DNA from 2 places in the Halovibrio sp. HP20-59 genome. Region 1 is predicted to be linked to the other one. Evidence: predicted binding sites of a transcription regulator. Region 1 holds the regulator's gene; the other holds the start of a gene.
What was found. Region 1 encodes LexA, which represses DNA repair genes until DNA is damaged. Its sites were predicted from a motif close to TACTGTNTANNTANACAGTA; they were not measured.
Positions count from the first base shown of each region.

Region 1 (9,463 bases):
ACCGTTAGCCGCTAGCAGCTCAACCACCTCACGCGCTTCCTCGGTGGTACGAACAAAGGGCACCATAACTTCAACGTTATCGAAGCCCATTTCTTCGCGCACCCGCTTCAGCGCCCGGCATTCAAGCTCAAAGCAGGGCCGGAATGCCTCTGAAATGTAGCGCGATGCACCACGGAAACCGAGCATGGGGTTCTCTTCACCTGGCTCGTAAAGCTTGCCGCCAATCAGGTTTTCGTATTCATTAGACTTAAAGTCTGACAGCCGCACGATCACCCGCTGGGGGTGGAACGCCGCGGCTAGCGTAGAGATCCCTTCGACCAATTTGTCGACGTAGAAACTCACTGGATCGGCATAGCCGGCGGTGCGCAAATCGATAATCTGCTGTAAATCCACCGGCAGCGTGTCGTACTCCAACAGTGCTTTGGGGTGGACGCCAATCATGCGGTTAATAATGAACTCTAGACGCGCCAGCCCAACGCCTGCATGGGGCAAGCTGGCAAAGCCGAATGCGCGGTCGGGATTACCCACATTCATCATGATTTTAAAGGGAATTTCCGGCATGGCATCAACACTGGAGACTTTGCAGTCAAAGTCCAACAGCCCTGCGTAGACATTACCGGTATCACCCTCCGCACAGGAGACGGTGACATCGATTCCTTCTTGCAGTTGGGTTGTGGCATCGCCACAGCCCACCACCGCGGGAATCCCTAACTCACGGGCGATAATGGCGGCATGGCAAGTACGCCCGCCTCGGTTAGTCACAATGGCCGAGGCGCGCTTCATGATCGGCTCCCAATCGGGGTCAGTCATATCAGTGACCAAAATATCGCCATCATGTATTTTGTCCATATCATCCGGACTCAGCACGACTTTGACAGTACCCCGACCAATGCGCTGACCAATCGCGCGACCAGTGATTAGCGTGCGACCTTTTTCACGCAGCTGGAAACGCTCAAGCTTGCCGCCTTCCTGTTGGGAAACCACAGTTTCAGGGCGCGCCTGAACGATATACAACTCACCATCGTCGCCATCCAAGGCCCATTCGATATCCATGGGCCGCTGGTAATGCTGCTCAATGGTCATTGCTTGGCGCGCAAGATCCATCACTTGCTGATCATTCAGGCAGAAACGGCTTCTGTCGCTATGCGGCACGTCGATAGTTTCCACCGATTTACCCGCGCTGGCATCCTCACCGTACACCATTTTGATCAGTTTAGACCCCAAGTTGCGGCGCAGCACCGCCGGGCGGCCTGCGGCTAACGTCGGTTTATGCACATAGAACTCATCCGGATTCACCGCGCCCTGTACCACGGTTTCACCCAAGCCCCAGGAGGCGGTAACGAAAACCGCATCGCGAAAACCAGACTCGGTATCCAAGGTAAACATAACGCCCGAAGCACCGATCTCCGAGCGGACCATTTTCTGAACACCGGCTGATAAGGCGACATTTTCGTGGGCATAGCCACGATGCACGCGGTAAGAGATCGCGCGGTCATTAAACAGCGAGGCAAACACTTCATGCACCGCACGCTTGATATTGTCAAAACCCTCGATATTAAGGAAAGTCTCCTGCTGGCCAGCAAAAGAAGCATCGGGTAAATCTTCGGCGGTAGCCGAACTGCGCACGGCCACTTTTAATTGCGGGTGTTGCTCTTGCAACTGGCCGTAAGCATCGCGCAGGGCTGCTTCAAAGGTGGGGGGCAGCGGTGTATCGATAATCCATTGGCGAATATTACGACCGGCTTCAGCCAAGGCCTTAACATCGTCGACATCTAAGCGGGCTAGCGTCGCGTTGATGCGTTCGTTTAATCCTTCGTGGGAGAGAAATTCGCGGTACGCATGGGCCGTGGTGGCAAAGCCACCGGGCACGGTCACGCCAACACCCGACAGGTTGGAAATCATTTCCCCTAGCGAGGCGTTTTTACCCCCCACGCGTTCGACGTCTGCCATGCCCAGCTGATCGAACCACAGAATGTACTCTTCCACGTAACCCCCTCGCTCTTAGAAATCGACACGATCACTGATATGGGCATTAAGACCATGGACCATGGATTATTAACTGGGACACACTAGCACCGCGCCAATGTATTCGCCATTGGTCTAACAGCGAAGAGAATGGAGGATTTTTACAACAAACGCCCTTTTTCGGCCCGTTATGTAGTCGGCCGCAATAGCCAACGTCTGAGGCGCAGAAAAGTTGTGCTAATAAACCGCACGGGACACAATAGTTGGACTATTCACCAGTGGATTTCGTTATGAAGCGTACGGCGTTTTTTATTTCTGATGGCACCGGTATTACGGCGGAAAGCTTAGGTCGAAGCCTACTGGCCCAGTTCAGCGACGTTGAAATCGATATGCTGACCAAGCCTTATATCGATACGCTGGATAAAGCCCAAGCATTAGCTGAAATCATCGAAGCGACGGCGAATCGCGACGGACATCGGCCGATCATTATCGACACTATTGTCGACCAGCAAATTCGCAACGTTATCCGTCAGGCGTCGGGCTTCAAAGTTGATATTTTCTCGACCTTCCTGGAGCCGTTGGAACAAGAATTGGATACCCACTCGTCGTATAGCGTGGGGCGGACTCACTCGATTGGCAGTGACGATGTGTACATGGATCGTATCCATTCGGTGCACTTCGCGCTGGATAACGACGACGGCGCACGTACTCATCAATACGATAAAGCCGATATCATCCTGGTCGGCGTTTCGCGCTGTGGCAAAACGCCAACCTCACTGTATTTAGCTCTGCAATTCGGCATTCGAGCAGCCAACTACCCGTTGACTGAGGATGATTTAGATGAAGACGGCATGCTAAAGCTACCCAAGGCCCTAGCGCCGCATCGCCACAAGCTGTTTGGCTTGACCATTGATGCACGTCGTTTAGCCGCTATTCGTAACGAACGGCGCCCCAACAGTCGCTATAGCTCAATGGACCAGTGCCTGCAGGAGGTCGAACAAGCAGAGTCACTTTACCGCACTATGCATATCCCGTTTATTGATGCGACGCGCTTCTCTGTGGAAGAAATTTCCACACGCATGATTGCCGAAACCGGGCTAGCCAGGCGTTTTTCTCCCCGCTAGCCCTGAAGTTGCTGGGTTACATTACATACCCTTGGGGGCAAAAATACCCGGTGCATTGCGCCAGTAGCCTTTGTAGTCCATGCCAAAGCCAAACACATAGCGGTCAGCAACTTCTAGACTGCAGTAGTCGGCTTTAAGACCCGGCACTGCTTTGCGACTGTGCTGCTTATCCACCAGCACCGCTGTGGTAACGCTGGCAGCTTGGGCTTCTTTACAGTAAGCCAAAATGGCCGCTAGCGTTGCCCCTTCATCCAGGATGTCATCGACAATGACCACGTGGCGGCCAGCCATCGGCACCTCTGGTGAGACGCGCCAAAACAGCTCGCCTCCTCGCAGCTCGTTGCGGTAACGCGTCGCGTGTAAATAATCCACTTCCAGCGGAAAGCCCAATCGGGTGAGCAGATGCCCGGTGGTAATCAACCCTCCGTTCATCACGCAGTAAAAAACCGGCAGTTTATCGCCTAAATCATGGGTGATGGCTTCCGCCATGCGATCAAGCGCCCGCTCTACCTCCTGCTGAGAAATTAGGCAGTCGGCGTTATCCATTAACTCGCGCATTGAGTCTAATGACGCTAATGTTTGCTTATCCAACGTTGACATCTACCAACTCCACGGCGGGTTAAAAGCCTTAATAATCTTGGCTCATCTCAATTTAGGTGGCGTATTTCATTAGCGATTTGGCTTTGGGTTATTCGCCAACGCTTCAAGCTTAGCGTGGGCGCGACGCCAACGACCGAGCGCGCTCAGCGCATCCAAGTCGGGCCGGGCACGGCCATAGCGTAATTTAGCCGGACGCTTAGTGCTGATCCCCTGGCATGCGTCCATCACGTCAAGCGCGGCTTTTCGATCATTACATACCAGCAGCATATCGCAGCCAGCAGCTAAGGCAGCGCGAGCGCGCTCCCTGGGCTCACCGGCCTCATGAGCGCCAGCCATACTTAAGTCGTCAGAAAACACACAACCCTTAAACCCTAGCGACTCACGTAACATCCCCAACCAGCTAGGTGAGAACCCCGCGGGTCGCGAGTCAAAGGCGCTGTAAATAACATGGGCCGGCATGACGCCTTCCAATTGTCCGGCTAAGTGGGCAAAAGGCACAAGATCGTGCTTTTTAATCACCTCTAGCGATCGGTCATCTACCGGCATTGAAACGTGAGAGTCGGCAGCCACTCCACCATGGCCTGGGAAATGTTTGCCCACTGCAGCCATACCCGCATCGTGAAGGCCGTCAATAAAAGCGCTACCCAGCTTGGCCACATGCTGTGGGTCGCTGCTAAAACTGCGGTCGCCAATAACGCTGGATAGGCCACTTTCCACATCCAACACCGGAGCAAAACTTAAATCCAGCCCGCAGGCGGCCATCTCCATTCCCAGCAGCCAGCCAGCGTCTTTTGCCAGTGCCAGGCCATCGTCAGGGTTAGCGCGATAACTCTCACCGATACGCGCCATTGGCGGAAGACGCGTTAAGCCCTCTTTAATGCGCTGAACACGCCCGCCTTCTTGGTCTACCGCCAACAATAGATCAGCACGTACACGGCGAATGTCGCTACACAACTTGCGTACCTGATAGCCATTTTCGACATTGCGGGCAAACAAAATCACCCCGCCTACCGTGGGTTCAAGCAGCAAGCGTTTTTCTGCAGCCGTCAATTTGGGGCCTTCTAGGTCAAGCATGACCGGGCCTAACGGTTGAGTCATCGTGATAGGTCCAAGCAAAGGGAGGAAGATTCTAGACGATCGTCCAGCAGTGTCAAAAACTGATTAATCAAAGCTCTGCCGACCGCCGTGCAACCAAACGGAGGTACCGGGCAACGCTAACGCAAAGATAGTTAACAGATCACTGTTTCGTAAACGGATACAGCCATGAGAGGCAGCTACCCCCATGGGTTGATCAGGCGGTGTGCCATGAAGGTAAATATAGCGCCGCTGAGAATCAACCTGACCTCCCCGGTTGACGCTCTTTTCCAGCCCGCACAGCCACAGGATGCGGGTCAAAATCCAATCGCGCTCAGGGTGAGCCTCGGCTAATGCGGCGTTAAACACTTCGCCCGTCCAGCGTCGGCCACGAAACACCGCGTTTTCCGGCAAACCGTGACCAATTGCAGCGCGCACATAGTGCCAACCGTGGGGAGTCTTGCCGCTGCCATTGAGTTCCCCAACCCCTGCTGAACCTGAAGATATTGGACATTCATAGCGCACTGTAACGCCCTGCCAGCAGCGTAGCTGTTGTTGGGCAGTGTCTATTTCCAACCAAATATTTTCAGTGGGAGGGAGTTCAGCTAGCCTGGGCGTTCGCATGATTTCCTTCTTCTATTGAGAGCGGTAACGGCGCATTCATGGCGGCCACTACGACTGGGCGCAGCCGCCTGACTAAATCTCGCACGCTAACCTGTTCGTGATAATCCTTTTCGGCAATATCACGCAGTGCATCAAGCCCCGACAAGGTAAAAATCACCGTGCCTAACATAAAGTGTAGTCGCCAAAAGCGTTCTACGTCGGGTAGGTCGGGTGTGGCTTTGCGCACCAGTTCGGTGAAGCGCGTAAACACGCCGCCATATTCTTGTTGAATATGGCGCCTTAAATGCCCCTGAGCCTGACTGTAGGCTAACCCCAGCAGACGCATGAATACTTTTAGGCTATTGCGCTCGGCGGGCACTGCCAGAACGGTGGTCGCCATGGTTTCAAGCAGGGTTTCTAAAGGGATAACGCGCCCGGCATGCTGGGTTTCAAGGTCGTCAAGCGCGGTGTGAAAACGTTGGGTAAAGGGGTCTAGATAACGTGAAAAAACAGCCTGAATGAGCGCTTTCTTTGAACCAAAATGATAATTCACAGCGGCTAAGTTAACGCGCGCTTTGCTGGTAATGTTGCGCAACGAGGTTTCTGCAAAACCGCGCTCAGCAAACAGCACTTCAGCGGTATCGAGAATACGTATCACTGTATCAGATTGAGCCATTGCGCTCTCCGGGGGAAACAGGTGTTTAAAACGTTTCAAAATACTAATCTATAACGTTGGTTGGCTCAACGCTTGATTTGTTAGCAAAATAATTGGCTATACATTAGCAAATGAACAGTTTCAAACGATTAGTCGAATCATTCAGAGATCGAAATTTGGCCATCAATAGTGCATATACTGGATAGAGGAACATACTGTATACTTAACCACTTATCGACTAAGTTGCCATTTTTCTTGTTATCGTTTATTCACTTTTCTGGAGTCTGGTATGTCGCGTCCGCTAACCGCTCGCCAACAGCACGTATTTGATTTTATTGTTAAAACCATGGGTGAATTTGGCTACCCGCCGACACGGGCTGAGATTGCCATGGCGCTGGGTTTCCGCTCGCCCAATGCCGCCGAGGAGCACCTGCGCGCGCTGGAGCGTAAGGGCGTTATTCGTATTATCCGCAACACATCACGCGGCATTCGTTTGCCCAACCAAGAACCACAGGAAACTCTGGATACCGCTGCCAGCAGCGTACCCGCCAACCTTGAGGCGCCGTCTCATACTGGACTCCCGGTGATTGGCGAAGTGGCGGCAGGAAGCCCCATTTTGGCCGCTGAGCATATTGATCGCTACTGCCCTTTGCCAGCCGAGTACTTCACCCCAAAAGCCGACTACCTGCTGCGTGTGCGGGGTTTATCCATGAAGGATATCGGCATTTTAGAAGGTGACTTGCTGGCGGTTCACCGCACGGAACGAGTACGCGACGGACAAATCGTTGTGGCCCGCTTAGACGATGAAGTCACCGTTAAACGCTTCAAACGCCAGGGGCACCAGGTGACATTGTATGCGGAAAACCCCGAATTCGATCCGATCAAAATCGACCTTCGCTCACAGTCGCTTGATATCGAGGGTGTCGGCGTAGGAGTTATTCGCGGCGGCAATGGCCAGGCGTTGGGCTGAGCCGCAGACGGCAGCGCCTGGCGCTTGCTCCAATGCTATTGCGAGTCGATATAGCGGTGGTCATTAAAGGTGGCCACCCAGTCCGGATGGTAAACTAACAAAATGCTCAACAGCATGCCGGTAATAAACGCTTCTGAGGGCATTAGTAACGGTAAAAAGCGCGCATATTCCTGGGCCAGATAGATCGCTTCAGGATCAGTCCCTGCGACGATAATCAACAGCACCGCCGCCAGCCCTCCTCCCAGCGTTGCCAGCGCTGCACCGAAAAAACCACAGGCGAATAGAAACACCATCAAATTATCCGGCAGGCGGCGATCTACCAGCCGCCATACAACGCCAATCACAGCAGCAGGGACAATGCCCGTTACCAGCACGTTGGCCCCCAGCAATATCCATTCGTTGCGACCAATCACCACCATGGCCACATTAATCAACAGATTACTCACCAGGGCTAACGGCACCTTAAAGACCAAAGTCATCAACACGGTGAAAACAAGATGCAACGTTAGCCAGTCGACCGCCTGAGCGCGTAACTGCCACATCAAGACCACCGCCAGTGTGGCACCTAACCAGCGGTGTTGAAGCGCTGTATCTTCAATCAATACCTGCCAAGGCCGCCGCCAAAGCACCCATGTCATGACCACTAATGAGAATAGCGACGTCAGTAGCAGCGCCCAGGGCGCCAACACGCTTTGCGCAAATGACATGGCGGCCTCTCTGATTTAAGAGCGTTAGCTGAAAACAACCGTTTTATTGCCGTGAACCAGTACGCGATCTTGCAAATGCCAGCGCAAGCCCCGAGCCAGAACAGCTTTTTCGACATCACGCCCAAAGCGCACTAAATCGGTAGGCGTATGACAGTGGCTAACGCGATGGATATCCTGCTCAATGATCGGCCCAGCGTCGAGCTCCTCGGTCACGTAGTGGCAAGTAGCTCCGATCAGTTTAACGCCGCGCTGATAGGCCTGATGATAGGGCTTGGCGCCAGCAAATGAGGGCAAAAAGCTGTGGTGAATATTGATCACCTTACCCGCATAACGCGCGCATAGTTCGGGCGGTAGAATTTGCATATAGCGCGCCAGCACAACGCAATCGGCGCGCGCGTTATCGATTTCAGCCTGCACCTGGGCAAACGACGCCTGCTTATCGTTGGGGTTAACCGGCACATGGTGGTAAGGAATGCCGTACCACTCGGTGAGCGAGCGCATATCATCATGGTTGGAGATAACACCGACAATATCGCAGTCCAACTCGCCAGCCTGCCAGCGGTAAAGCAAATCGACCAGGCAGTGCGACTCACGAGACACCATAAGCACCACACGCCGGCGCGATTGGGTATCTACCAGCGCCCACTGCATATTGAACTCGCTGGCCACGGGCTCAAACGCAGCACGCAGCTCCTCTACCGACATGCCTACCGAATCCGCTAAAATTTCATAGCGCATAAAAAAGCAGCCGGTTTCTAAATCAGAATGTTGGCTTGCTTCGGTAATGGAGCCGCCCTGCTGGGCAATAAAACTCGATACGCTGGCAACAATGCCCACCCGGTCAGGGCAGGACACGACTAAACGATAATAATGCGACATGTTAGCTACTCTTGATCTATTGCAACGCTACGTACGAAAAACCACGAATCAGCGACTAAGGAGGTAAACGAGGCGGCTAGTGTAACGGAAGGCCAAGGATGATTGTTAGCCGCTCCTGCCTTCCGTATAGTTGAAAGACTACTTTTTAGGCTTTTCATAACTAATGTATTCACCACGCGTTCAAATTCGTCCCCGTCGTCGACCACCGCTGCGCTTGCTGCCGCTAGGGGGATGCGGTGAGATAGGTATGAATCTAACGCTCTATGGGTATGATGATCACTGGATCGCCGTCGACTGCGGCATGATGATTCGTCAGGATCTTCCCAATTCGCCGCTTCAGGTACCCAATCTGGATACCCCAAAAGCGCTGGATATTATACCTAAAGCACTGTTTATCACCCACGGTCACGAAGACCACATTGGCGCGGTTGCCTGGCTATGGCCGATGTGGAACTGCCCGATTTATGCCACCCCGCTGGCAGCTGGCTTGTTGCGGCTAAAATTTGCCGAGCATCAACTGAGCAGCGACGCCATTCAGGTCATTGAACCCGGCGAAGCGCTTGAGAGTGGCCCGTTCACGCTCCGCTACTTGTTGCTAACTCACTCGATTCCTGAAAGCTGTGCCTTGATGATGATGGTCGGCGGATACCGCGTTTTACACACCGGCGATTGGAAACTCGACCCAGAGCCGCTGATCGGCACGCCGATGGGTGCCGCTCAATTCCGAGCGCTAGCGCCAATCGATTTATTAGTTGGCGACTCCACTAACGCGCCTATTCCCGGTCACTCCGGCAGCGAGGGGGATGTCGCCAGGGCACTGGCTAAAACCCTTGCCCGCTGCAAGGGCCGCGTCGTCGTGTCTTGCTTTGCCAGCAACCTGGCGCGG
Region 1 covers NZ_JAWJUW020000020.1:34,393-43,855, forward strand. The annotation lists gene ppsA (phosphoenolpyruvate synthase) at 1-1,986, opposite strand, end outside; gene RZA33_RS16990 (pyruvate, water dikinase regulatory protein) at 2,256-3,089, shown strand; gene RZA33_RS16995 (hypoxanthine-guanine phosphoribosyltransferase) at 3,111-3,689, opposite strand; gene nagZ (beta-N-acetylhexosaminidase) at 3,759-4,787, opposite strand; gene RZA33_RS17005 (L,D-transpeptidase) at 4,851-5,387, opposite strand; gene RZA33_RS17010 (TetR/AcrR family transcriptional regulator) at 5,365-6,042, opposite strand; gene lexA (transcriptional repressor LexA) at 6,311-6,991, shown strand; gene RZA33_RS17020 (energy-coupling factor ABC transporter permease) at 7,027-7,698, opposite strand; gene purU (formyltetrahydrofolate deformylase) at 7,723-8,577, opposite strand; gene RZA33_RS17030 (ribonuclease J) at 8,825-9,463, shown strand, end outside.

Region 2 (9,463 bases), on a different contig from region 1:
TAACGTAGAGGGCCACGCCCAGGGCACGATTTCATACACGGTAAGCCCGGTGCATACCCTGGATAGCTGGGTCGATCTCGCCAAAACAATTGCTGGTTTGGGCGCGGATTCTTTGGCTATCAAGGATATGGCGGGGCTGCTGACGCCCTACACAGCGTTTGATCTAGTCACCCGGCTGAAGAAAGAACTGTCGATTCCGGTGCACCTTCACTGTCATGCCACCACTGGCCTCTCCACGTCGACCATTTTGAAGGCGGTAGAGGCGGGCATCGATAACGTCGATACCTCGATCTCATCCATGTCGATGACCTATGGCCACAGCCCCACCGAGTCCGTGGTGGCCATGCTGAAAGACACCGGCCGTGATACCGGTCTGGATCTTGAGCTGCTGGAAGATATTGCCGGTTACTTTCGCGAAGTACGTAAGAAGTACGCCGCCTTTGAAGGTTCGCTGCGCGGTATTGATTCGCGCATCCTGATTGCTCAGGTGCCCGGCGGCATGCTGACCAATATGGAAGGTCAGCTGAAAGAGCAGGGCGCGGGCGATAAGCTGGACGACGTACTGAGTGAGATCCCCCGTGTGCGTGAAGATCTTGGCTTTATTCCGTTGGTGACGCCCACCTCGCAAATCGTCGGCACCCAGGCGGTCATGAACGTGATGATGGGCGAGCGCTACAAATCGATCTCCAAGGAAGTCCAGGCGCTGCTCAAAGGTGAATATGGTGCTGCCCCTGCGCCCTTCAACGCCGAGCTGCAAAATCGTGTGTTGGAAGGCGGCGAGCCGATTACCTGTCGCCCGGCGGATAACCTTTCGCCGGAAATGGATCGATTGGCCACCGAACTCAAAGAGAAAGCCGACGCTGAAGGTATTCGTTTAGCCGAAGGCAAGCGCGAAGTCGATGACGTGCTGACCTATGCGCTGTTCCCACAGATTGGTTTGAAGTTCCTTAAGAACCGCGATAATCCCGATGCCTTTGAGCCTGTACCCCAAGCAGCTGAATCAAGCGCTGAAGTGCCGGCTAAGACGGAAGACAAAGCGCCCGTGGCCAGCAGTGGCCCCGAGACCTATACCGTTAAGCTCAACGGCAAGTCCTTCGTGGTGGAGGTGTCTGAAGGCGGTGAGTTGGGCGAAGTGCAGGAGCAAACAGCCAGCAGTAACGCCCCGAAAGAGGGAGCGTCTGCACCCAGTGGTGAAGGTAGTGGAGGGAGCATTGATGCACCGCTGGCCGGCAATATCTTCAAAGTCAATGTAAGCCCTGGCAAGCAAGTCGCTGAAGGGGATGTGGTGATCATCCTTGAAGCGATGAAAATGGAAACCGAAGTGCGCGCCAGCAGCGCAGGCACTGTCTCGAAGGTCAATGTTAGCGAGGGCGACAGCGTAGCCGTGGGCGATACGCTGATCGAGCTCTAAGGGCATCCAATGGATAATTTAGTAACGCTATGGGAAGGCTCTGGGCTGTATAACCTTGAGCTTGGCCAGTTTGTCATGATTATGGTGGGGCTACTGCTGCTCTACCTGGCCATCAACAAGAAATTTGAGCCGCTGCTGCTAGTGCCGATTGGTTTTGGCGGCATCCTTGCCAATATCCCTGAAGCGGGGCTAGCTATTTCAGCGCTCGAACAAGCGATTGAGGTGGCGAAACCTGCGGTGCTGCAGCAGATGGCGGCAGCGCTGGGCGCGACGCTTGATCCGCTAGCGAATGCGGAAGCCTGGCGTGAATCGTTAAAAGCGATTGCCCACGATGGCGCCGCACCGGATCAACTGCGCGCCGCACGGGATGTTGCGGTGGGCGTTGGTTACAGCGACGGTATGCTTTACAACTTTTACAAAGTAGCGATTGGCTCGGGTGTTGCGCCACTGATTATCTTTATGGGCGTGGGCGCCATGACCGACTTTGGCCCTCTGCTTGCCAACCCACGAACGCTGTTTTTAGGGGCCGCCGCTCAGTTTGGTATTTTTGCCACGCTGTTTGGCGCGGTGGCGCTGTCGTCGCTGGGGATAATGGATTTCTCGCTCAATCAGGCCGCTGCCATCGGTATTATCGGCGGCGCGGATGGCCCAACCTCGATTTACGTTTCCAGCGTGCTAGCGCCTGAACTGCTAGGGGCAATTGCCGTTGCTGCCTACGCCTATATGGCGTTGGTGCCGCTGATCCAGCCGCCAATTATGCGTTTGTTGACGACCCAGAAAGAGCGTCAAATCAAGATGACTCAACTGCGGCCGGTGTCCAAGCTGGAAAAGATCGTCTTCCCGCTGATGCTGCTGATTCTGGTGGCGCTGTTTCTGCCCGATGCGGCGCCGCTATTGGGCATGTTCTGCTTCGGTAACCTGATGCGCGAGTGCGGTGTGGTTGAGCGGTTATCAGACACAGCGCAGAACTCGTTGATCAATATCGTGACGATTATCCTGGGTCTGTCGGTGGGCTCCAAGCTAATGGCCGGGAGTTTTTTGACTTTTGAGACGCTGGGAATATTAGGCTTAGGGATTGTGGCATTCGGGATCGGCACCGCCGCCGGGGTGTTAATGGCTAAGCTGATGAACCTGGTGAGCAATATGCCCATCAATCCCTTGATCGGAGCCGCAGGCGTTTCCGCAGTGCCCATGGCAGCACGGGTGGCGAACAAGGTGGGCCTCGAGTCCAACCCTCATAACTTCCTGCTGATGCATGCCATGGGCCCCAACGTGGCCGGGGTCATTGGCTCGGCAGTTGCGGCTGGGGTAATGATTAAATACCTGGGTTAACTAGCCCCATGCCATCAACGACATGGGAGTCCCTACACGCAATGACCGGTGAGTGTCATCGCGAAGCGAAGCGCGGCGATCTCGGTTTTGTTTGCCACCGCAGGACGAGGTTGCCGCGTCGCAGGCTCCTCGCAACGACATGGGAGTGTCATTGCGAACGCAGTGAAGCAATCTGGGGTTGGCTCCCACGGTAGGCCGAGATTGCTTCGTCGCAGGCTCCTCGCAACGACATGGATACGTTACTAAGATTTTGGCGCTGCTGCGTCATGCCTTTGGTGCAGAGAGAACCTCAATAGCGCTCTTCAAGCGGTTTTCTAACGGGGCAAGGTCAAACGTGCAGTCCCGTGGCCAGCCAATGGTTAGGCGCACGCCATCGCCATCATAGTCGGCTTGCTCAATAGGGATATCACGTTCTTCGCACCAGGTGCGGGCAATCGCTTCATTGGCAAAGTTGATCCGTAGCGTAAAGCTGTCGCGCTCAACCACTTCGCGAGTAGGTAGCGTCTCAAGGGCATGGCTAACCGCCTGAGCGTAGGCGCGGGCTAAGCCGCCGGTGCCAAGTTTCGTGCCGCCAAAATAACGGATGACCACACAGCCGATATGGCCTAGTTGACTACCCTCGAGCACTTGATACATCGGTCGGCCAGCGGTGCCGCCAGGCTCGCCATCATCAGAAAAGCCAATCAACGTTTGCTCGCCGGGTGGCCCGGCAATATAGGCAGTGCAGTGGTGGCTGGCATTGGGGTGCGCGGCTTTCGCAGCATTTAGCATGGCAGTGAACGCGCCGATATCGTAGGCACGGCAGAGCCAGGTGAGAAATTGGCTCTTTTCTACTTCGGTGTCAGCCGTATGCCATGATGCAGAGGGTAGGTCGGGAACCCGATAGCGCATTAATGCTCCGTGAAGGTATGCTTACTTTTCTGATAAGCGCTTGTATGTGGTTCAACTCCCATCACCATGCCAAGTACCTGAATATCCTGATTGTGCAAAAATAGCGCCGGCTGAAGAGTGTCTTCTGGCCAGAGTTCCACGCCAAAGCGACTGATAGAGAGCTGCTTCAAGGCAATTGTTTGCTGATTAATTTCGGCAACGGCGGTTTCGGTTTGGGTATCGTGCTGATAGCGCCGAATAATAATGACATCGCCATCGAATAAGTTGCAATCGCACATCCGGTTGCCGCGTACTTTTAACGCATAGGTATTGCGCCGTGTCACACTAGGCGTCATTACGTAGGGGCGGATAGCCGGTTGCCCACGATTGAGTGAAGCGGTAGGTGCGGTCATCGATAGTGTCATTGGTTAAGCTCCATTGCATGTTCTTTCATACAGTGGTTTTCAGTATAGACCTGTTATTGCATACAGTGCTACCCATGATTTGTTTTAATGCTTGCTGATCTGGATCACGCTGCGACCCACCGTCGCATCGTCTGAGTAGCGAGAAAGTGGCTTTCCGTGTAGAGTTCGACGCGAAATCAACGTGCCTGGAGAGCCTCTTGAGCCTGTGTCTACAAGCCCGACAGTTGGCCTGTGAACGTGATGACCGCTGGCTTTTCCAGGGGCTCGACCTCGACATTCGCAGCGGTGAAATCGTACGTATTGAAGGGCCCAATGGCAGTGGCAAAACCAGCCTGCTCAAAATCCTTTCTGGACAGCTCAGCGACTACCAGGGCGAACTCTTCTGGAATGGCGCTGTAATGAAAGATGTACGTGAACATTTTCTTGCCAATTTACTCTATTTGGGACACGCCCCAGGTATAAAGTCAGGGCTGTCAGCATTAGAGAATTTAGCTTGGTATCAGGCGTTAAGCGGGGAGAGCGGTAACGAAGAGCAGCGCTTGGATGCCCTTGAACGCGTTGGTTTGGCGGGCTTTGAAGACGCCCCAGCGGGCCAGCTCTCAGCAGGCCAACAGCGTCGCGTGGCCCTGGCGCGCTTAACGTTAACGCCACGTGCCCTCTGGGTATTGGATGAACCCTTCACCGCCATAGACCGCCATGGCGTCGCCGATCTAGAAAAACAGCTTGTTGCCCACGCCCAGGCGGGCGGCTGCGTGCTAGTAACGACACACCACGCGTTAACCGCATCCCCGCTGCTAAGACATATCGCGCTGGGGTAGAAGGAGACAGGGTTGCAAAACTCTTTAAATAGCTCTTCACAACAGAGCCCTTCACATTGTTCAGACATCAGCCAACAGGTTTCCGCAGTGTCATTGCGTGAGTACACAGGTGGCTTGATGATCGCAGTGAAGGCCACGCTCGTGCGTGATTTAACGCTGTTGTTGAGACACCGTGGCGAAGTGCTCAACCCGCTGGTGTTTTTTGCCTTGGTGATAACGCTGTTCCCGATCGCTATTTCGCCCGACCCTGAGCTTTTAGCGGTGATTGCGCCGGGCCTGTTATGGGTGGCGGCGCTGCTAGCCGCACTGCTGTCATTAGACAGCTTGTTTCGCAGCGATTATGACGACGGCAGTCTTGAGCAGCTGCTACTGGCACCGCAGCCGTTAGCCGCGTTGAGTTTGGCCAAAGTGACCGTGCATTGGCTACTAACAGGGTTGCCGTTGGCGCTGATGGCGCCGTTATTAGGTATCATGCTGGCGCTGCCAGCGGGCAGCTACGCCGTATTGGCGCTGTCATTAGCATTGGGCACGGCCAGCTTGAGTTTGATTGGCGCCATTGGGGCAGCATTAACTGTCGGCCTGGCCCGGGGCGGGGTACTGCTTTCACTGCTCGTACTGCCGCTTTATATCCCAGTCCTCATTTTTGGCGCGGGGGCGGTTCAGGCGGCTATTTTGGGCGATGGTGTCAGCGCCCATTTGGCTATTTTGGGCGCGCTACTCGCGGCCTCGCTGATGTTGGCGCCGTGGGCGATTGCCGCATCACTGCGGATCAGTATTAACGGTTAAAGGATAGGACACGCTATGTGGGCCTTTATACACAAACTGGGATCACCCAAGTGGTTCTATGGCATTAGTGCCAAGCTACAGCCCTGGTTTTGGGCCGCGGCGGCGCTATTGATCGTTACCGGATCGCTGTGGGGCCTGGCGTTTGCCCCGGCGGATTACCAACAGGGTAATAGCTTCCGGATTATTTATGTCCATGTGCCAGCGGCCTTTTTGGCCCAGTCGATTTTCATCGCCATGGCGGTTTCCGGGCTGGTGTTTATGGTTTGGAAAATTAAAGTAGCCGATATGGCGGCGGCGGTGATGGCGCCTTTAGGTGCGGCCATGACCTTTGTGGCGCTATTTTCCGGCGCAGTGTGGGGCGTGCCCACATGGGGAACCTGGTGGATGTGGGATGCACGGTTAACGTCAATGTTGATCCTGCTGTTTTTGTACTTGGGCGTCATTGCTCTGCGGGGGGCTTTTACCAGCCGCGATAGCGCCTCGCGGGCAGCCTCGGTGCTGGCCATGGTGGGAGTGATCAATATTCCCATTATCAAATACTCGGTGGACTGGTGGTACACCCTGCACCAGCCCGCTTCATTTACGCTGACCTCGCGACCAGCCATGCCTACCGAAATGTGGCTGCCTTTGGTCATTATGGTGCTGGGTTTCTACAGCTTTTTCATTGCCTTAACGCTGATGCGTACGCGCAGCGAGATTCTGCGTCGCGAAGCGAATAAACGCTGGGTACAGGAACTGGTCACTGGCCAAGCAGAGGAGGCCCGCTAATGGCATTTGACTCATTTTACGAATTTCTCGCCATGGGTGGTCACGCGCCTTATGTTTGGTCGGCTTGGGGCGTGACCGCACTGCTGCTGATCACCACCGTTTGGCATGCGCGTGTTGAACAGCGCCAACTGCTCAAAGGCTTGAAACGCCGCGCAAGGCGCGCAAACAGTGCAAGGGGGAGCACCCAATGACACCTAAACGTAAACAGAAACTGTTTGTTATTTTGGGCTTGGTGTCGCTGGCAGCCGTTGCTGTGGGGCTGACGCTTTACGCGCTACGCGCCAACATCAATTTGTTTTTTAGCCCGGTACAGATCGCTCAGGGCGACGCGCCGATGGAACGACAAATTCGCGCTGGCGGCATGGTAAAAGAGGGCTCGGTCTCCCGCGACAAGCAGAGCCTGGACGTCGAATTTACCGTCACCGATTACGTCGATGACCTGGAAGTTTATTACAGTGGAATTCTGCCCGACCTGTTCCGGGAAGGCCAGGGCGTGGTAGTGGTCGGTGAGCTTCAGGCCGATGGTCGTTTGTATGCCGATAAAGTACTCGCCCGCCACGACGAAAACTATATGCCCCCTGAAGTTGCTCAGGCGCTGGAAGAAGCCGGCTATTCGCCTGCCGACTATCAGGCCAAAGCCGCCGAAGTCGGCCAGCGCCTTGATGAAGAAGGCGTGCCCCAGGCAAGCGAATACTAGTTCTTGTCCCACCAGGGTTGGCAACAAAGCCTTATGCGGAGCACACATGCTTATAAAATTGATCCCTGAAATTGGCCACTTCGCCCTGATTGTTGCGCTATTGATGGCGGCAGTGCAGGCGGTGATGCCGCTGGCCGGTGCGGCGACTCGGCGCCCGCTGTGGATGGCCTATGGTCAGCCCATGGCGGTGGGGCAGTTTGTGTTTATTGCCGTTGCCTACGCCTGTTTGACCGCCAGCTATATGCTGGACGACTTTAGCGTGGCGAACGTGGCCAACAACTCCAACTCGCTGCTGCCCTGGTACTACAAGTTCAGCGCGGTGTGGGGCAACCATGAAGGGTCGGTGCTGCTTTGGAGCTTTATGCTCGCGGGCTGGGGGTTTGCGGCCAGCCTATTTACCGGCAACCTGCCGCGGGATATGGTCGCGCGAGTAATGGGCGTGATGGGCATGGTCTGCGTGGGCTTTTTACTGTTTATTCTGGTCACGTCCAATCCCTTCGAGCGACTGCTGCCCAATATGCCACAGGATGGCGCCGATCTTAACCCGCTGCTGCAAGACTTCGGGCTAGTGGTGCATCCGCCAATGCTCTACATGGGCTACGTGGGCTTTTCCGTGGTTTTTGCGTTTGCTATTGCGGCGCTGATTGGCGGGCGTTTAGACGCCGCCTGGACACGCTGGGCGCGGCCCTGGACGAACTTAGCCTGGGCGTTTCTAACCGTGGGTATCGCGCTGGGCAGCTGGTGGGCCTATTACGAACTTGGCTGGGGTGGCTGGTGGTTCTGGGATCCGGTCGAAAACGCTTCACTGCTGCCCTGGCTGACAGGCACGGCGCTGGTGCACTCGCTGGCGGTCACCGAGAAACGCGGCTCATTTAAAAGCTGGACCGTGCTGCTGGCGATTTCAACCTTTTCGCTGTCACTGATGGGCACTTTCCTGGTGCGTTCCGGTGTACTGACCTCGGTGCATGCGTTTGCCAACGACCCCGCCCGTGGCTTCTTTATCCTGATGCTGCTGGCCATTACGGTAACGCTGTCGCTGCTGGTGTTTGCCCTGCGTGCCCCGCGGGTAAGTCATAAAGTAGGCTTTAACTGGCTCTCCCGGGATGCGTTGCTGCTGGTTAATAATATCTTTTTGGTGATTATGACTGTCACCGTATTGCTGGGTACCGTTTACCCGCTGATTCTGGATTCTCTGGGGCTGGGGAAAATCAGCGTGGGCCCGCCTTACTTTAACGCCCTGTTTGTGCCGCTTACCGTGTTGATGTGTATTTTTATGGGGCTTGGCTCGGTAACACGCTGGAAGAGCATGGTGGCACGCGACCTGGTCCGTAAACTGTGGTTAGCAGGTGTGGCCGCATTAGTGATCGGCATATTAATGCCGCTGCTGTACCGCGGAGAGTGGAACCTGTTTGTCTCCCTGGGCATTGTCTCCGCACTATGGATTGTGCTGCCGATGGTGCGCGATGTATTCGATAAAACCCGCCATGCCAGCTCGTTTTTCACCGGTGTCCGCAAGCTATCGCTGGCGTATTGGGGCATGGTGCTGGGGCACTTGGGCGTTGCGGTTACCATTGTCGGCGTGACGGTCGTTTCCAACTACAACATTGAGCGCAATGTGCGTATGTCGCCAGGCACCACGGTCGAAGTGGCAGGGTATCAGTTCACCATGACTGAGCTGGTTGAACGTCGCGGGGGCAACTTCTTGGCGGACACCTCGATTCTACAAGTGCATCGCGGCGATAGTGGTAGCAGCTTTACCATGCGGCCCGAAAAGCGTCTTTACCTGGCCACCGGTATGCCGATGACCCAAGTGGCGCTGCGGCCGGGACTCTTCCGTGATCTTTATGTGGCCATGGGCGAAGACCTGGGCGATGGCAGCTGGGCGATGCGCGTTCAATACAAGCCGTTTGTACGCTGGTTGTGGCTAGGTGCCTTGCTAATGGCCGCAGGTGGTGTGCTTGCCGTGCTTGATAAGCGCTACCGGCGCGCCACGGTAACCCGTGATTCGAAGGTGGCTGCCAATCGTGAGACGGCACGGGAGGTGGCGGTATGAAACGACGGTTATTATTGCTACTGCTACCGGTGTGTTTTTTGGGGCTGGCGCTGTTCTTTTATCAAGGGTTGGCGCTGGACCCTTCTCAGCGCGACTCTGCCCTGATGGCACGCGAATTTCCGGCCTTTGAAGCTACCAGGCTGCGCGATGAAAATCAGCGTGTTGATCAATCACTGCTCACAGGTGAGGTGACTTTGGTCAACGTCTGGGGTGAATGGTGCCCGGCGTGCAAGCAGGAAATGCCTCAGCTGTTGGAACTGGCCGACCACGGTATACGCATGGTGGGGGTTAACTACCGCGACA
Region 2 covers NZ_JAWJUW020000008.1:2,312-11,774, forward strand. The annotation lists gene oadA (sodium-extruding oxaloacetate decarboxylase subunit alpha) at 1-1,411, shown strand, start outside; gene RZA33_RS10800 (sodium ion-translocating decarboxylase subunit beta) at 1,421-2,743, shown strand; gene RZA33_RS10805 (IMPACT family protein) at 3,008-3,634, opposite strand; gene RZA33_RS10810 (LexA family protein) at 3,634-4,038, opposite strand; gene ccmA (cytochrome c biogenesis heme-transporting ATPase CcmA) at 4,236-4,856, shown strand; gene ccmB (heme exporter protein CcmB) at 4,974-5,642, shown strand; gene RZA33_RS10825 (heme ABC transporter permease) at 5,658-6,410, shown strand; gene ccmD (heme exporter protein CcmD) at 6,410-6,601, shown strand; gene ccmE (cytochrome c maturation protein CcmE) at 6,598-7,107, shown strand; gene RZA33_RS10840 (heme lyase CcmF/NrfE family subunit) at 7,154-9,160, shown strand; gene RZA33_RS10845 (DsbE family thiol:disulfide interchange protein) at 9,157-9,463, shown strand, end outside.
Region 2: RZA33_RS10810 (LexA family protein) is a predicted target of LexA. The motif match lies at 4,087-4,106, and genes of this name have one in related genera.